One region of the Achromobacter sp. SD115 genome, then DNA from elsewhere that is predicted to be linked to it. Evidence: predicted binding sites of a transcription regulator. Region 1 holds the regulator's gene; the other holds the start of a gene.
What was found. The regulator FliA, encoded in region 1, starts transcription of late flagellar genes. The targets are predictions, from matches to a motif close to CTAAAGTTTNNNNNNNNNNNGCCGNTA.

Region 1 (6,476 bases):
CCGGAGTGCTGTCGTGCTGCATAGCGAATGGATCGGGGGGCGTCGCGGTCATGTTATGAAAACAATAGATACAAAAGCGTGCAGACGCGAGTATGAGGCAATTGGAGGGAGTGAAAAAGGGGAACAGTCCGAAAAAAAGGTGCTTGATTGGGACTGGGGCGTATGCACAGCTCGACGGTGTGTTTGAAGCGGCATCGGGCTGATGCTTTCTCATGCCCGCAACGAATAAATTGCGCCAGCATGGCATGCGAGCGGCAAGCCGGAAGAAAAGAAACAAGCCGGCGGATGCCGGCTTGTTTGTCTCGACAAGGGCGTGAGGGCCCTTGATCGGTGCCGGGAGAGCAGAGCCCAGAGGCTCTGCGTCTACCCGACCGTCAGGCGTTGCGGCGTTATTAACGCAGCAGCGACAGGACAGATTGCGGCACTTGGTTGGCTTGCGCCAGAACCGAGGTGCCAGCTTGTTGCAGGATCTGCGCCTTGGTCATGTTCGACACTTCCGTGGCGTAGTCAGCGTCTTCGATGCGCGAACGAGCGGCGGACAGGTTGTTCACCGTGTTGTTCAGGTTGGCGATGGTCGATTCGAAGCGGTTTTGCACGGCGCCCAACTGGCTGCGCAGTGCGTCGACCTTCGACAGAGCCGAGTCCAGCGTCTTCAGCGGGTCGAGCGTCGATTGCTCCAGCTTGGCCTGGTCTTCGTTAATCAGGGTCTTGTTGCCGGCAGCGGTTTGCGACATGTACATGACCTTGTCGGTGGGAGCCGGAGCGGCGGCGGCACGCAGACGTACGTCGCCCGACGTATCGACGTCATAGGTCGCGCCGTTCAGCTTGAGCGTGCTGCCCGTCGCCGTGGCACCCTTGAGGTCCAGATCCGTCAGGGTGGCGGCCTTGTTATTTTCAGCTGCCTTCGTCGTCAAGCCACCGGACGTAACCGAGGTGAACAACGGCGAGCTAGTAGCCACAGATGCGCCCGTACCAGCGGCGGCGGTGGAGCCGGTGACCGTGAAGTCGACATCATTACCATCGATCTTGGCGGTATACACGCCGTTACCGAAGCCGTCGGTTTGAGCGGTCTTGACCGTAAATTCCAGGCCGTTAACGGTGAATTTCTCGTTGTTAGCCTTGCCAACAGAGGCGGCGGCCAAGCTCGACATATTTGCGGCCGGCATGGTGTATGCGGTGTTGGCCGTGGTCGAACCGGTCACGAGGTTACCCGAGCCAGCGGCCACGTACACGGGGCTAGCCGTTGCACCGGTTGAAACGGCACCGCTGCTGATGTCAACGTTGTACGTCGTACCACCAACATCGTAGTTGTTCGTACCAGTGGCACCGAAATTCGAGACCAGATCGCCAGCGGTCGCCTTCTTGGCGCCGTTGACGTTGAAGCCGCTCAGGCCCAGCGTTTGAGCGTCGATCTTTTGCAGGTCGATGCTGATGGTTTCGTTGTCGTTCGCGCCGACTTGGATCTTCAGCGTGTTATCGCCAGCGAGCACCTTGACGCCGTTGAACTGGGTCTGGCCCGAGACGCGGTCGATTTCGCCCAGGCGTTGCTGGATTTCGTCTTGAATCGACTTCAGGTCGGAGGACGAGTTCGTGCCGTTGACTGCCTGGTTGGTCAGTTGGCGCACGCGTTGCAGGTTGTTGTTGATTTCGTTCAGCGCGCCTTCGGTCGTCTGGGCAATCGAGATGCCGTCGTTGGCGTTGCGGGCAGCTTGCGTCAGGCCGTTGACGTTGGCGGTGAAGCGGTTGGCGATGGCTTGGCCAGCGGCGTCGTCCTTGGCGCTGTTGATGCGCAGGCCCGACGACAGGCGTTCGATGGCGGTACCCAGCGTCGATTGCGACTTGCTCAGGTTGTTCTGAGCAACCAGCGAGAGGTAGTTGGTATTGATGACTGCAGCCATGTTCAGGCTCCCAAGAGAGAAAGGCTTCTTCAAACTGGGCAGCAAGGCCGCCCACTGGTGTTAACGGGAAAGTTCGTCGACTTTGTGTCTAGGAATCTCTCCGTTGCCAGGATTACGGCAGTCCAAAATCAATCTTTAGCGCTATTTCGCGAAAGTCGGGATTTTTCTTTGATCTGGATGGGGAGGGCGCCCGGACTCGGCGGCGCCGACGCATGTCGCGAGGCCTACGTCGCGAGGCCTACATATAGGGCGCCCATCATGGAAGCGCCCATCCGCGCCGTTCTTCTGCTGGGAAGTATGCCGTTCTTCGACTCGGAAGAACGTAGAGAGCGCCTGTCCGCGGTCCTTCATGTGCAACTGGCGCGCAATGCGAAACGGACGCGATATGCGTCCGTCCTGTTGAGAGTCTTTCGTGGTCAAGCCTGGCGGCGTAAGGAATTGCTTATGGGCGCGACCAGCGTCTATCTATATCACCTGGGCGATCTGCCCATCCTGGGGCAGTTCCTGCCAAGCCTGTTCCTTCAGCTTCGCCCGAATCCGCGCCGTGGCCTGCGAACGCAGCTGGCATACCCGCGCCTCGGTCACATTCAGGATCGCGCCGATTTCCTTCAGGTTCAGCCCCTGTTCGTAGCAAAGCGACAACAGCAGCTTTTCACGCTCGGGGAGGGTGTCGATGGCGTGGACCAGCGCCTGGCGGAAGTCGCCGGCCAGAAGCGAATCCAGCGGATTACCCCCAGCGGCGCCATGGTTCAGCGTGGCAGCCCAGTCGGATTGGCCGCTGGCCGAGTCGGGTTCGGTGGCGAAGTCCTCGTAGTGCACGATCTGTACACCCTGGGCGTCGTGCAGCAGCGACTGGTAGTCGCCCAGCGGCATCTCGAGTTGTTGCGCGATTTCGGCTTCGCTTGGTGCGCGCATCAAACGCTGTTCGAGTTGCTGGATGGCCTGTTCGATCTTGCGCGCCTTGGCGCGCACGCTACGGGGCAGCCAGTCCTGGCCGCGCAGTTCGTCCAGCATCGCGCCGCGGATGCGGGTGGTGGCATAGGTCTCGAACTGGGCGTCAGCCGTTTCCTGATAACGGCGAACGGCGTCGAGCAGGCCAATCATGCCGGCTTGTATCAGGTCGTCGAGTTCTACGCTGGCGGGTAGCCGGGCGAGCAATTGCAGGGCCAGCTTCCGCACTAGCGGGGCATATTCGACCAGGCTGTCATCTGCGTGAGGCATTGCGGGAATGTCGGGCGGGTCCATCGTGGCGCGTAAGCTGTTGTTGTCAATTTGCGACATTGTCGACAAACGCGCGGCTGAGCTAAAGCTAGGTGGATTTAATGATCTGCAAGGTGCCATTGTCGGCAAACAACACCGTTTCATTCCTCAAAGTACGCAATGTTTTGAATGCTTATTTGGCAAATTGACGTAAATTTGTCCGAAACTTATATGTCAAGGTGTATCGGAAAAGGTAAGTTGCGCAACATCAACAAAGTTTTGTCATATAAGTCATAGAAAATGACATCAGCTGTGGTAAATTTTACTTAAATTGCGAACAAATGATACATTTCGCATCAATGCAAGGTGTATCGGACGTGAAGGCAACGGAATTCCGGTGCTTTTGCTTACATGAGCCCCCATCGGCGGGATAGGGAATAGGGAGTTGGGCGTGCAACAAATCGAAAATTCATTGCTGACAGACATTCGCGAAGTGAATCTGTCTTATTTGTTACTGGCCCAGCGCATGCTGCGCGACGACTACGCGGCGTCGATGTTCCGCCTCGGATTCAGCAATGAGGTTGCTGACATCCTCATGCGCCTTTCGCCGGCGCAGTTGGTCAAGCTCGCAAGCTCCAGCTCGCTGCTGTGCCGCTTCCGCTTCGATGACTACAGCCTGCTGTCGGCCCTGACCCATGACGTTCTGGGTGGTGCGCTGCAGCAAGCGCATGCAACGATCCTGCTCGCCAAGCAGCCTGTCGAAGAATTGGCCTGACGGTCTGATCATTCCCTCCGGAAACACGTGTAATGGCCACCAAGAGCGTTTCGCAGGAAGCGGATGACATTCTGCTTGCCAGCTCCATGATCACTTTGGGAGCCCGGCTGCAGGTGCTGGGGGCTGAAACCAGCCTCAGCCATGACCGCCTGGCGCGCCTGTACCGCGAAATCCGCGGCTGCTCGCCACCCAAGGGCATGCTGCCCTTTTCGGTTGACTGGTTCATGACCTGGCTGCCGAACATCCATTCCTCGCTCTTCTATAACGTGTATTCGTTCCTGAATGCGCGCACCAGCAGCAAGGGCATACGCGCCACCATCGACGCCTATCGCCTCTATCTCGAAAACGCTGGCACGGATGCCGCTGAAGGCGCAGAGCCCGTCCTGAGCTTCACGCGCGCCTGGATGCTGGTGCGCTTTTTCGATAGCGGCATGTTGCAAATGTCCGCCTGCCGCCAATGCGGCGGGCATTTCATTGCCCACGCCCACGATCCCCAGTCGGATTTCGTGTGCGCGATCTGCCGGCCGCCCCCCCGCGCCGGCAAGACGCGCGCCGCGGCCAAGGCGCGCGCTGGCACCCGCCCCACGCCTGTTGCGAATGCCGCCCGGCTCTGACCGGCGGTATCCAAATACATCAAAAGCCCTGGAAAACCCCCCGTAACCCGCCTTTTTGGGTCGAGGGGAACAGGGGATCATTGACGCCGGTTTTAGACTTCGTTGGCAGGGGCCTGATGTGTTGATTGTTATCGGTTTTCTCGTGGTGGCCGTGTCGGTCGTCGGCAGCTTCATAGCGCTGGGCGGCCATTTGGGCGCGCTGTACCAGCCGTTTGAACTCACGCTGATCTTCGGGGCGGCTTTTGGGGCTTTCCTCGCCAGCAACAGCAAGAAGTCGCTGATGCTGGTCAAGGCCGCGCTACCCGACTCGCTGAAAAGCTCGCGCTACGGCAAGGACGTCTACATGGAGCTGATGGCGCTTCTGTATGTGCTGCTGAACAAGGCGCGCCGCGAGGGACTCATGGCCATCGAATCGCATATCGAAGACCCGGAATCCAGTCCGATCTTCAGCGAATATCCCCGCATCGCCAAAGACGCCAAGCTCATGGAGTTCATCACGGACTACCTGCGCATCATGATCAGCGGCAACATGAGCTCGTTCGAAATCGAGACGCTCATGGACGAGGAAATCGAGACCTACCGCCATGAGCGCGAAGTTCCCGTGCGCGCCTTGCAACAGATGGCCGACGGCCTGCCGGCCTTCGGTATCGTGGCGGCGGTGCTGGGCGTGATCAAGGCACTGGCCGCCGTGGATCAGCCGCCGGCAATTCTGGGCGACCTGATCTCCAAGGCCATGGTCGGCACCTTCCTGGGTATTCTGCTGGCTTACGGTTTCGTGGGTCCGCTGGCCTCGCGCATCGATCGCCGCAGCGACGAAGCGACCAAGGTGCTGGAATGCATCAAGACCACGCTGCTGGCCAGCATGAACGGCTATCCGCCGCAACTGGCGGTGGAATTCGGCCGCAAGGTGCTGTTCTCGGCGGTGCGCCCGACCTTCGGTGAACTGGAAGAACACGTCCGGCAAGCCAAGTCCACCGCCACCGGCAAGGCCTGACGGAGCGGGCCATGAGCACGGTAAACAATCACCGCGTGGTGATTCGCCGCAAGAAGGGCAGGCATGGCGGCGGGCACCACGGCGGCAGCTGGAAGATCGCCTACGCCGATTTCATCACGGCGATGATGGCGTTCTTCCTGGTGATGTGGCTGATCAGCGTCGTGCCGCGCGAAGAGCTCAAGGGCATCGCGGAGTACTTCCGCATGCCGCTGCGCGTCGCCATCACCGGTGGGCCCAGCAGCTCGGCCGAGACCAGCGCGGTGCCTGGCGGCGGCAGCGACCCCCTGCGCAGCGAAGGCGAAGTGCGCCGCGCGCAGGGCAACCGCGTCGAGGCCCAGCCGATGGGCGACGCCGAGCGCCGCGAGCAGCATCGCCTGGAAAACCTGAAAAAGCGCCTCGAAAACGTCATCGAGACCAGCCCGGTCCTGAAGAGCTTCAGGCCGCAGCTGCTGATCGACCTGACCACCGAGGGCCTACGCATCCAGATCATCGACAACCAGAATCGTCCGATGTTCGCCACCGGCCGCGCAGACGTGCAGCCCTATATGCGCGACATCTTGCGGGAACTGGGGCCGGTCCTGAACGAATTGCCCAACAAGGTCAGCATTTCCGGCCACACCGACGCGTCGCAGTACGCGCGCGGCGAACGCGCCTACAGCAACTGGGAGCTGTCGGCCGACCGTGCCAACGCGTCGCGCCAGGAACTGGTGGCCGGCGGCATGAACGAAAGCAAGGTCCTGCGCATCCAGGGGCTGTCGTCCAGCATGAGCCTGGTTAAAGATGACCCGTATGCGGCCGTTAATAGACGTATCAGCCTAGTGGTGCTCAACCAGAGCACCCAGCGGCGCATCGAAAACGAGAACGCCGCCGCAGCGGACGTCAGCGCCAAGGATGCCCGCGAGGTGGGAACGGCAGTGGAGGCGGCGCAAGCCGCGGCCAAGGCCACGACGGCAACCAAACCAGGCGAGGCGGAGAGCAACCCGCCCGCGGAAGGG
Region 2 (6,476 bases), on a different contig from region 1:
AGGCCAATCAGTTGGCCGCGGTCAGCATGGACGTGGCGCAGCGCGGCGGCCAGAACGTGGAACAGGTGGTGGCCACCATGCACGGCATCTCGGACAGCTCGCGGCGCATCTCGGACATCGTGTCGGTAATCGACGGCATCGCTTTCCAGACCAATATCCTCGCGCTGAACGCCGCAGTCGAGGCCGCGCGCGCCGGCGAACAGGGCAAGGGCTTTGCCGTGGTAGCGGGCGAAGTCCGTACGCTGGCCCAACGCGCCGCACAGGCCGCCAAGGAGATCAAGACGCTGATCGAGGCCTCGGTGGACACGGTCGCCGCCGGATCGGCCCAGGTCGCTGCCACCGGGCAGACCATGCAGGAAATCGTGGATTCGGTGCAACGGGTCGCCGCGATCATGGCTGAAATTTCAGCAGCATCGGCCCAGCAAGCCGGCGGCATCGACCAGGTCAGCCTGGCGATCACGCAGATGGACGAAGTAACGCAACAGAATGCCGCGCTGGTCGAGGAAGCCTCCGCCGCCGCGGCCGCGATGGAGGAACAGGCGCGGCGCCTGGCAGAGGCCACCTCCGTGTTCAAGACGCAGTCGGGACAGGTGATCGAGGCAGCGCCGGTGGCGCTGACGGGCGCCGCGGCCTCGAGATTGTCGCGCACCTAAGCGCTCTGGCCGGCCATGCGCGGGACCTCTGGCCCGTGCATGGCCGCGCCGCTTACTTCCTGCGGCGCAGCAGGGCGTACAGGATGATGGCACCGAAGGTGGCGGTGCCGATGCCACCCAGCGTGAAATTGCCCAGCTTGACCGTGAAGTCGCCCGCGCCCAGCACCAGCGTGACCGCGGCCACGATCAGGTTGCGGTTGTCGCTGAAGTCCACCTGGTTCACCACCCAGATGCGGGCGCCGGCGATGGCGATCAAGCCGAACACCACCACCGACATGCCGCCCAGCACGGGCGCGGGGATCATCTGGATCAGCGCGCCGAACTTGGGCGAGAAGCCCAGCACGATGGCGATCAGGGCCGCCACCACGAACACCAGGGTGGAATAGATGCGCGTGACCGCCATCACCCCGATGTTCTCGGCATAGGTGGTGACGCCCGTGCCGCCCACCGCACCGGACACCATGGTGGCGACCCCGTCGCCGACGAAGGCGCGGCCCAGGTAGCGGTCCAGGTCCTGGCCAGTCATGGCGCTGACCGCCTTCACGTGGCCCAGGTTCTCGGCCACCAGGATGATGGCGACGGGCACGATCAGGCCCATGGCCTCGGCCTTGAACACCGGCGCGGCGAAGTGCGGCAGGCCGAACCAGGCCGCGGCGGCCACGCCGGAGAAATCGATGGGCTTGCCCAGCCCCATGCCGTTGGCGAGGATGCCGTACAGCACGCAGGCCAGGATCATGCCGACCAGGATCAGCAGGCGCTGCACCATGCCCTTGGTGAACACGGCGATGCCGCCCACGCAAAGGATGGTGACCATGGACATGACACTGTCGAAGCCCGACGCGCCCATCGCGCCCTTGGCGGCGATGGGGGCCAGGTTCAGGCCGATGACCGCGACCACCGCGCCGGTGACCACGGGCGGCATCAGGGTGTCGATCCAGTTCGCGCCGCCGCCCGCGCGCGCGTTGACGAACCAGACGATCAGGCCGATCAAGGTATAGGCCAGGCCGCAGGCGATGATGGCGCCCAGTGCCACGCCGATATTGGCGTTGCCGCCGCCGCCGGCATAGCCGGTCACCGCGATCACGCCGCCGATGAAGGCGAAGCTGGAGCCCAGGTAGCTGGGAACGCGGCCGCCGACGAACAGGAAGAAGATCAGGGTGCCGATCCCTGACATCAGGATGGCGACGTTCGGGTCAAAACCCATCAGCAGCGGCGCCAGCACGGTGGAGCCGAACATGGCGACCACGTGCTGCGCGCCCATGGCCACGTTCTTGGGCCAGGACAGTCTTTCATCGGGCGCGATGATGACGCCAGGCTCGGTGTCGTCGGCCAGGCGCCAGCGCGGAAAGTAGGAATTGGACATGGATATCCCAAAGTAGGTGTTGGGTGTGAGCGGGCGCCAGTGTAAAGGGGGCCGCAAACGGGCGGCAATGCTTAAGTTCACCGTCAGAATGCCGTACTAGTGAAAACCCCGAAACCCCCATAGGCGGCAGGAGCAATCATGGCGATCGATCCCATCAGCGGCAGTTCCCGAATCAACAGCCTGGCCGACCTCTGGGCCCAGAAGATCCAGGCCAACAAGGAAGCCAAGAGCGCCTCGGACGCGGAAGCGAGCACGGTGTCCGCGGACGGCAAGATCCGTGTCGACAACCCCGGCGGCCTGAAAATGGGCAACGTGCAAGAAACCAAGGAAACCGAGGACTCCAGCAACGACGACGCATACACGCGCCAGATCAAGGAACTGCAGAAGCAGCTCAAGCGCGTGATGGACCAGATCGCCAAGGTCAAGGCCAGCGGCATGCCGGCCGAAATGAAGGCCCAGCAACTGATGGCGCTCAATGCCCAGGCGATGCAGATCCAGCAGCAGATCACAGCAGTGATGGACAAGCAGGCCCGGGCCATGCAAGGCGGCGTATCCGCCACCGCCTAGCGGGCAAGGCACGGCGCCCCGCGCGGCCGGGGCGCCCGCATTGATGGCGCGCATCAAAATTTCTGATTGGACGCTGCCCAGGCCTGCCAGTACTGTCTCCGGACAAATCTAAAACCACGGAGACAAACCATGCATGCAATGCGCACAGCCCTTGCAGGTGCGGTGCTGGCCGTTTGCGCGGCCCCTGCCCTCGCAGGCACCGTCACGGTGATCACGTCGTTCCCCAAAGACCTGACCCAGGCCTACAAGACGGCCTTCGAAAAGGCCAATCCCGGCATCACGCTGGAAATCCTGAACAAGAACACGGTGTCGGGCATCGCCTATGTGCGCGAAACGCCCGCCGGCCAGCGTCCCGAGGTGTTCTGGGCCAGCGCGCCCGACGCCTTCGAGGTGCTGGGCCGCGACAAGCTGCTGGCGAGCTCCGCCGACGTGGCCAACAAGCAGGTGCCGGACAAGATCGGCAACTACCCCATCAACGATCCGGGCGGCATGTACCTGGGCCAGGCCCTGGCCGGCTACGGCATCATCTACAACACCCGCTACATCGCGGCGCACAAGATCCCCGCGCCGGTGGAATGGAAGGACCTGCTGTCGCCGCAATGGTTCGGCCACGTCGGCATCACTTCGCCGTCGCGCTCGGGCACCATGCACCTGACCGTGGAAACCATCCTCCAGGGCGAGGGCTGGGACGAAGGTTGGAGCACGCTGCTGCGCATGTCAGGCAACAGCAGCGCGGTCACCGAGCGCTCGTTCGGCGTGCCGGACGGCGTCAACAACGGCCAGTTCGGCGCCGGACCGGTGATCGACTTCTTCGGCCTGTCCAGCAAGTATTCCAAGTTCCCGGTGGAATTCGTCTACCCCTCCGAAACCGCCATCGTGCCGGCCAACATCGCGCTGATCCAGGGCGCGAAGAACACCGAGGAAGGCAAGAAGTTCATCGCCTTCACGCTCAGCCAGGCCGGGCAGGAGTTGCTGCTGGAGCCCAAGATCTCGCGCCTGCCGGTGCTGCCCTACACGGCGCTGGCCGGCAAGATTCCCCAGGGCTACCCCGACCCCGCCGAGATCGCCAAGCGCAGCAAGGTGCAGTTCAACGCCGACCTGTCGCAGTCGCGCTACTACGTGGTGCAGTCGCTGTATGACCAGACGGTCACGTTCCGCCTGAAGGAACTGCAGGCCGCCACCAAGGCCATCTACGAAGCCGAAGCCAAGCTGGGCGACAAGGCCAAGAGCGGCAAGGCCGCCGAGTTGCTGGCGCAGGCCCGCAAGCTGACCTGGGCGCCCCTCGTGGACGGCAAGAAGGCCGCGGATCCGGCCTTCCTGGCGATCTTCGCCGGCAACAAGAAGGACGCCGCCGTGAACCAGCAGATCACCCAGCTGGAAGGCGAGTGGAACGGCCGTTCCAAGGCGAACTACGAAGAAGCCGTGAAGCTCGCCAAGCAGGCTGCCGCGCTCTAGGCCGCAACACCCGCAGGACGCGCGAGCCGGACGGGACCCATCCCGTCCGCCGCCGCGGTTTTCCCCTGGCAACGATTTCGGGAATCTCGATGAATTCTTCGGGCCACTCGCGCCTGCCCGTCGGCCCCTTGCTGACGGCGCTCTTGGTGTTCGGTTTTCTGCTGCTGTTTTTGGCCGTGCCGGTGGGCACGGTGTTCTACAGCGCCTTCGTGAACGCCGACGGCAGCTTCACCATGGGCCACTTCGGCGCCTTCTTCAACCAACCGCTGATGAAGGAAGCCTTCTTCAACAGCCTCTACGTGGCGGGCTGGTCGGCATTGCTGGCGTCCCTGATCGCCGTGCCGCTGGCGTACTTCACCGTGCGCTTCGATTTCCGCGGCGCGCTGCTGATCCAGACCTTGGGCGTGCTGCCGCTGATCATGCCGCCCTTCGTGGGCGCGGTCGCGATGCAGCTGATCTTCGGCCGCTCGGGCAGCGTGAACCTGCTGCTCAACGACTGGTTCGGCTTCACCATCCCGTTCATGGAAGGCTTGAACGGCGTCATCTTCGTGGAGTCGCTGCACTACTTCCCGTTCATCCTGATGAACCTGGTGGTGGCGCTGCGCAATATCGATGGCGCCATGGAGGAAGCGGCCTTCAACCTGGGCTCGCGGGGTTTCCGCCTGTTCCGCCGCGTGATCTTTCCGCTGGCCCTGCCCGGCTACGTGGCCGGCGCATCGCTGGTGTTCGTCAAGGTGTTCGACGACCTGGGCACGCCGCTCGTGCTGGGTACCACCAACATGCTGGCGCCGCAAGCCTATCTGCGCATCACGCAGGTCGGCCTGGAGGATCCGCTGGGCTATGTAATCAGCGTCATCATGGTCGGGTTCTCGATCCTGGCCCTGTGGCTGTCGGCGCGCGTGCTCAAGGGCCGCGATTACTCGACCCTGCAAAAGGGCGGCAGCTCCATCCAGAAGCGCAAGCTGCGGCCGATGGAAAGCGTGCTGGCCTATGGCTGGATCATCCTGGTACTGCTGCTGGTGCTGTCGCCGCACATGGGCGTGCTGCTGCTGTCGCTGGCCAGCGTCTGGAGCTTCGCACCGCTGCCGGACGGCTACACGCTGGCGCATTACTCCGCGGTGTTCTCCGAATCGCAGGGCATGATCGCCAACACCCTGCTCTATTGCGGCCTGGCGGCGGGCGTCGACGTAATCCTCGGCACCGCCATTGCGTACCTGATGCTGCGCACCCGGCTGCCCGCGCGCCAGTGGCTGGATTTCCTGGCATCCGCCGCGCTGGCGATCCCGGGCATCGTGCTGGCTATCGGTTTTCTGCGCACCTTCCGCGGCATCGAACTGCCGGGCACCGGCACCCTGCTGACCTCGTCGTGGATCATCATCATGATCGCGTACTCGGTAAGGCGGCTGCCTTACGCGCTACGTTCCTGCGTGGCGTCGCTGCAGCAGATCAATATCTCGCTGGAAGAGGCCGCGCAATCGCTGGGCGCCACGCGCATGAGCACGATACGCCGCGTGGTGGTGCCGCTGATGGCGGGCGGCATGCTGGCGGGCTTCGTCACCAGCTTCGTGACGGCGGCGGTGGAGCTGTCGGCCACCATCATGCTGGTGACCAAGGACAGCCAGGCGCCCATGAGTTACGGCATCTATCTGTACATGCAGAGCGCGGCGGGCCGGGGCCCGGGCGCCGCGCTCGGCGTCCTGGCGGTGGCCGCGGTGGCCATCGGCACGTATGTATCGCACCTGCTGGTGGAGCGCGCCCAGTCGCGCCAGCGGCCGGCTCGCAATGAAGGGGAATCCGCATGAAGAAAGTCAGCGTCGAATGCCGCAACATCCGGCTGTCCTACGGCAAGACGGAGGTGCTCAAGGACGTCAACATCAGCATCGAACCCGGCGAGTTCTTCGCGCTGCTGGGACCCTCGGGCTCGGGCAAATCCACGCTGCTGCGCCTGATCGCCGGCTTCAACCGGCACAGCGCCGGGCAACTGCTGGTGGACGGCAAGGACATCAGCGGCACGCCGCCCTGGAACCGGAATATCGGCATGGTGTTCCAGAACTACGCGCTGTGGCCGCACATGACCGTATGGGACAACGTGGCCTTCGGCCTGGTCGAACGCAAGCTGCCGCGCGCCGAGATCCGCGCCAAGGTGGAAGCCGCGCTGGAACTGGTTGGCCTGTCCCAGTATGGCAAGCGCCGTCCCAACCAGCTGTCCGGCGGGCAGCAGCAGCGCGTGGCCCTGGCCCGCACCATCGTCATCGAACCCCAGGTGCTGCTGCTGGACGAGCCGCTGTCCAACCTTGACAAGAAGTTGCGCGTGCAGATGCGCCAGGACTTGCTCAGCCTGCAGCGCCGGCTTGGCATCACCACCATCTTCGTCACCCACGACCAGGAAGAGGCCATGACCACCGCCGACCGCATGGCGGTGCTGGACCATGGCGTGG

Region 2: a site for FliA is predicted at 2,087-2,113, ahead of IPU70_RS04765 (FlxA-like family protein). Genes of this name have one in related genera too.

The regions. Positions count from the first base shown of each region.
Region 1 covers NZ_JADIJM010000028.1:15,301-21,776, forward strand. The annotation lists gene IPU70_RS28400 (hypothetical protein) at 1-22, opposite strand, end outside; gene IPU70_RS33040 (flagellin) at 393-1,898, opposite strand; gene IPU70_RS28410 (RNA polymerase sigma factor FliA) at 2,364-3,119, opposite strand; gene flhD (flagellar transcriptional regulator FlhD) at 3,550-3,873, shown strand; gene flhC (flagellar transcriptional regulator FlhC) at 3,906-4,487, shown strand; gene motA (flagellar motor stator protein MotA) at 4,606-5,481, shown strand; gene motB (flagellar motor protein MotB) at 5,493-6,476, shown strand, end outside.
Region 2 covers NZ_JADIJM010000003.1:27,224-33,699, forward strand. The annotation lists gene IPU70_RS04755 (methyl-accepting chemotaxis protein) at 1-653, shown strand, start outside; gene IPU70_RS04760 (solute carrier family 23 protein) at 706-2,016, opposite strand; gene IPU70_RS04765 (FlxA-like family protein) at 2,155-2,583, shown strand; gene IPU70_RS04770 (ABC transporter substrate-binding protein) at 2,713-4,038, shown strand; gene IPU70_RS04775 (iron ABC transporter permease) at 4,128-5,840, shown strand; gene IPU70_RS04780 (ABC transporter ATP-binding protein) at 5,837-6,476, shown strand, end outside.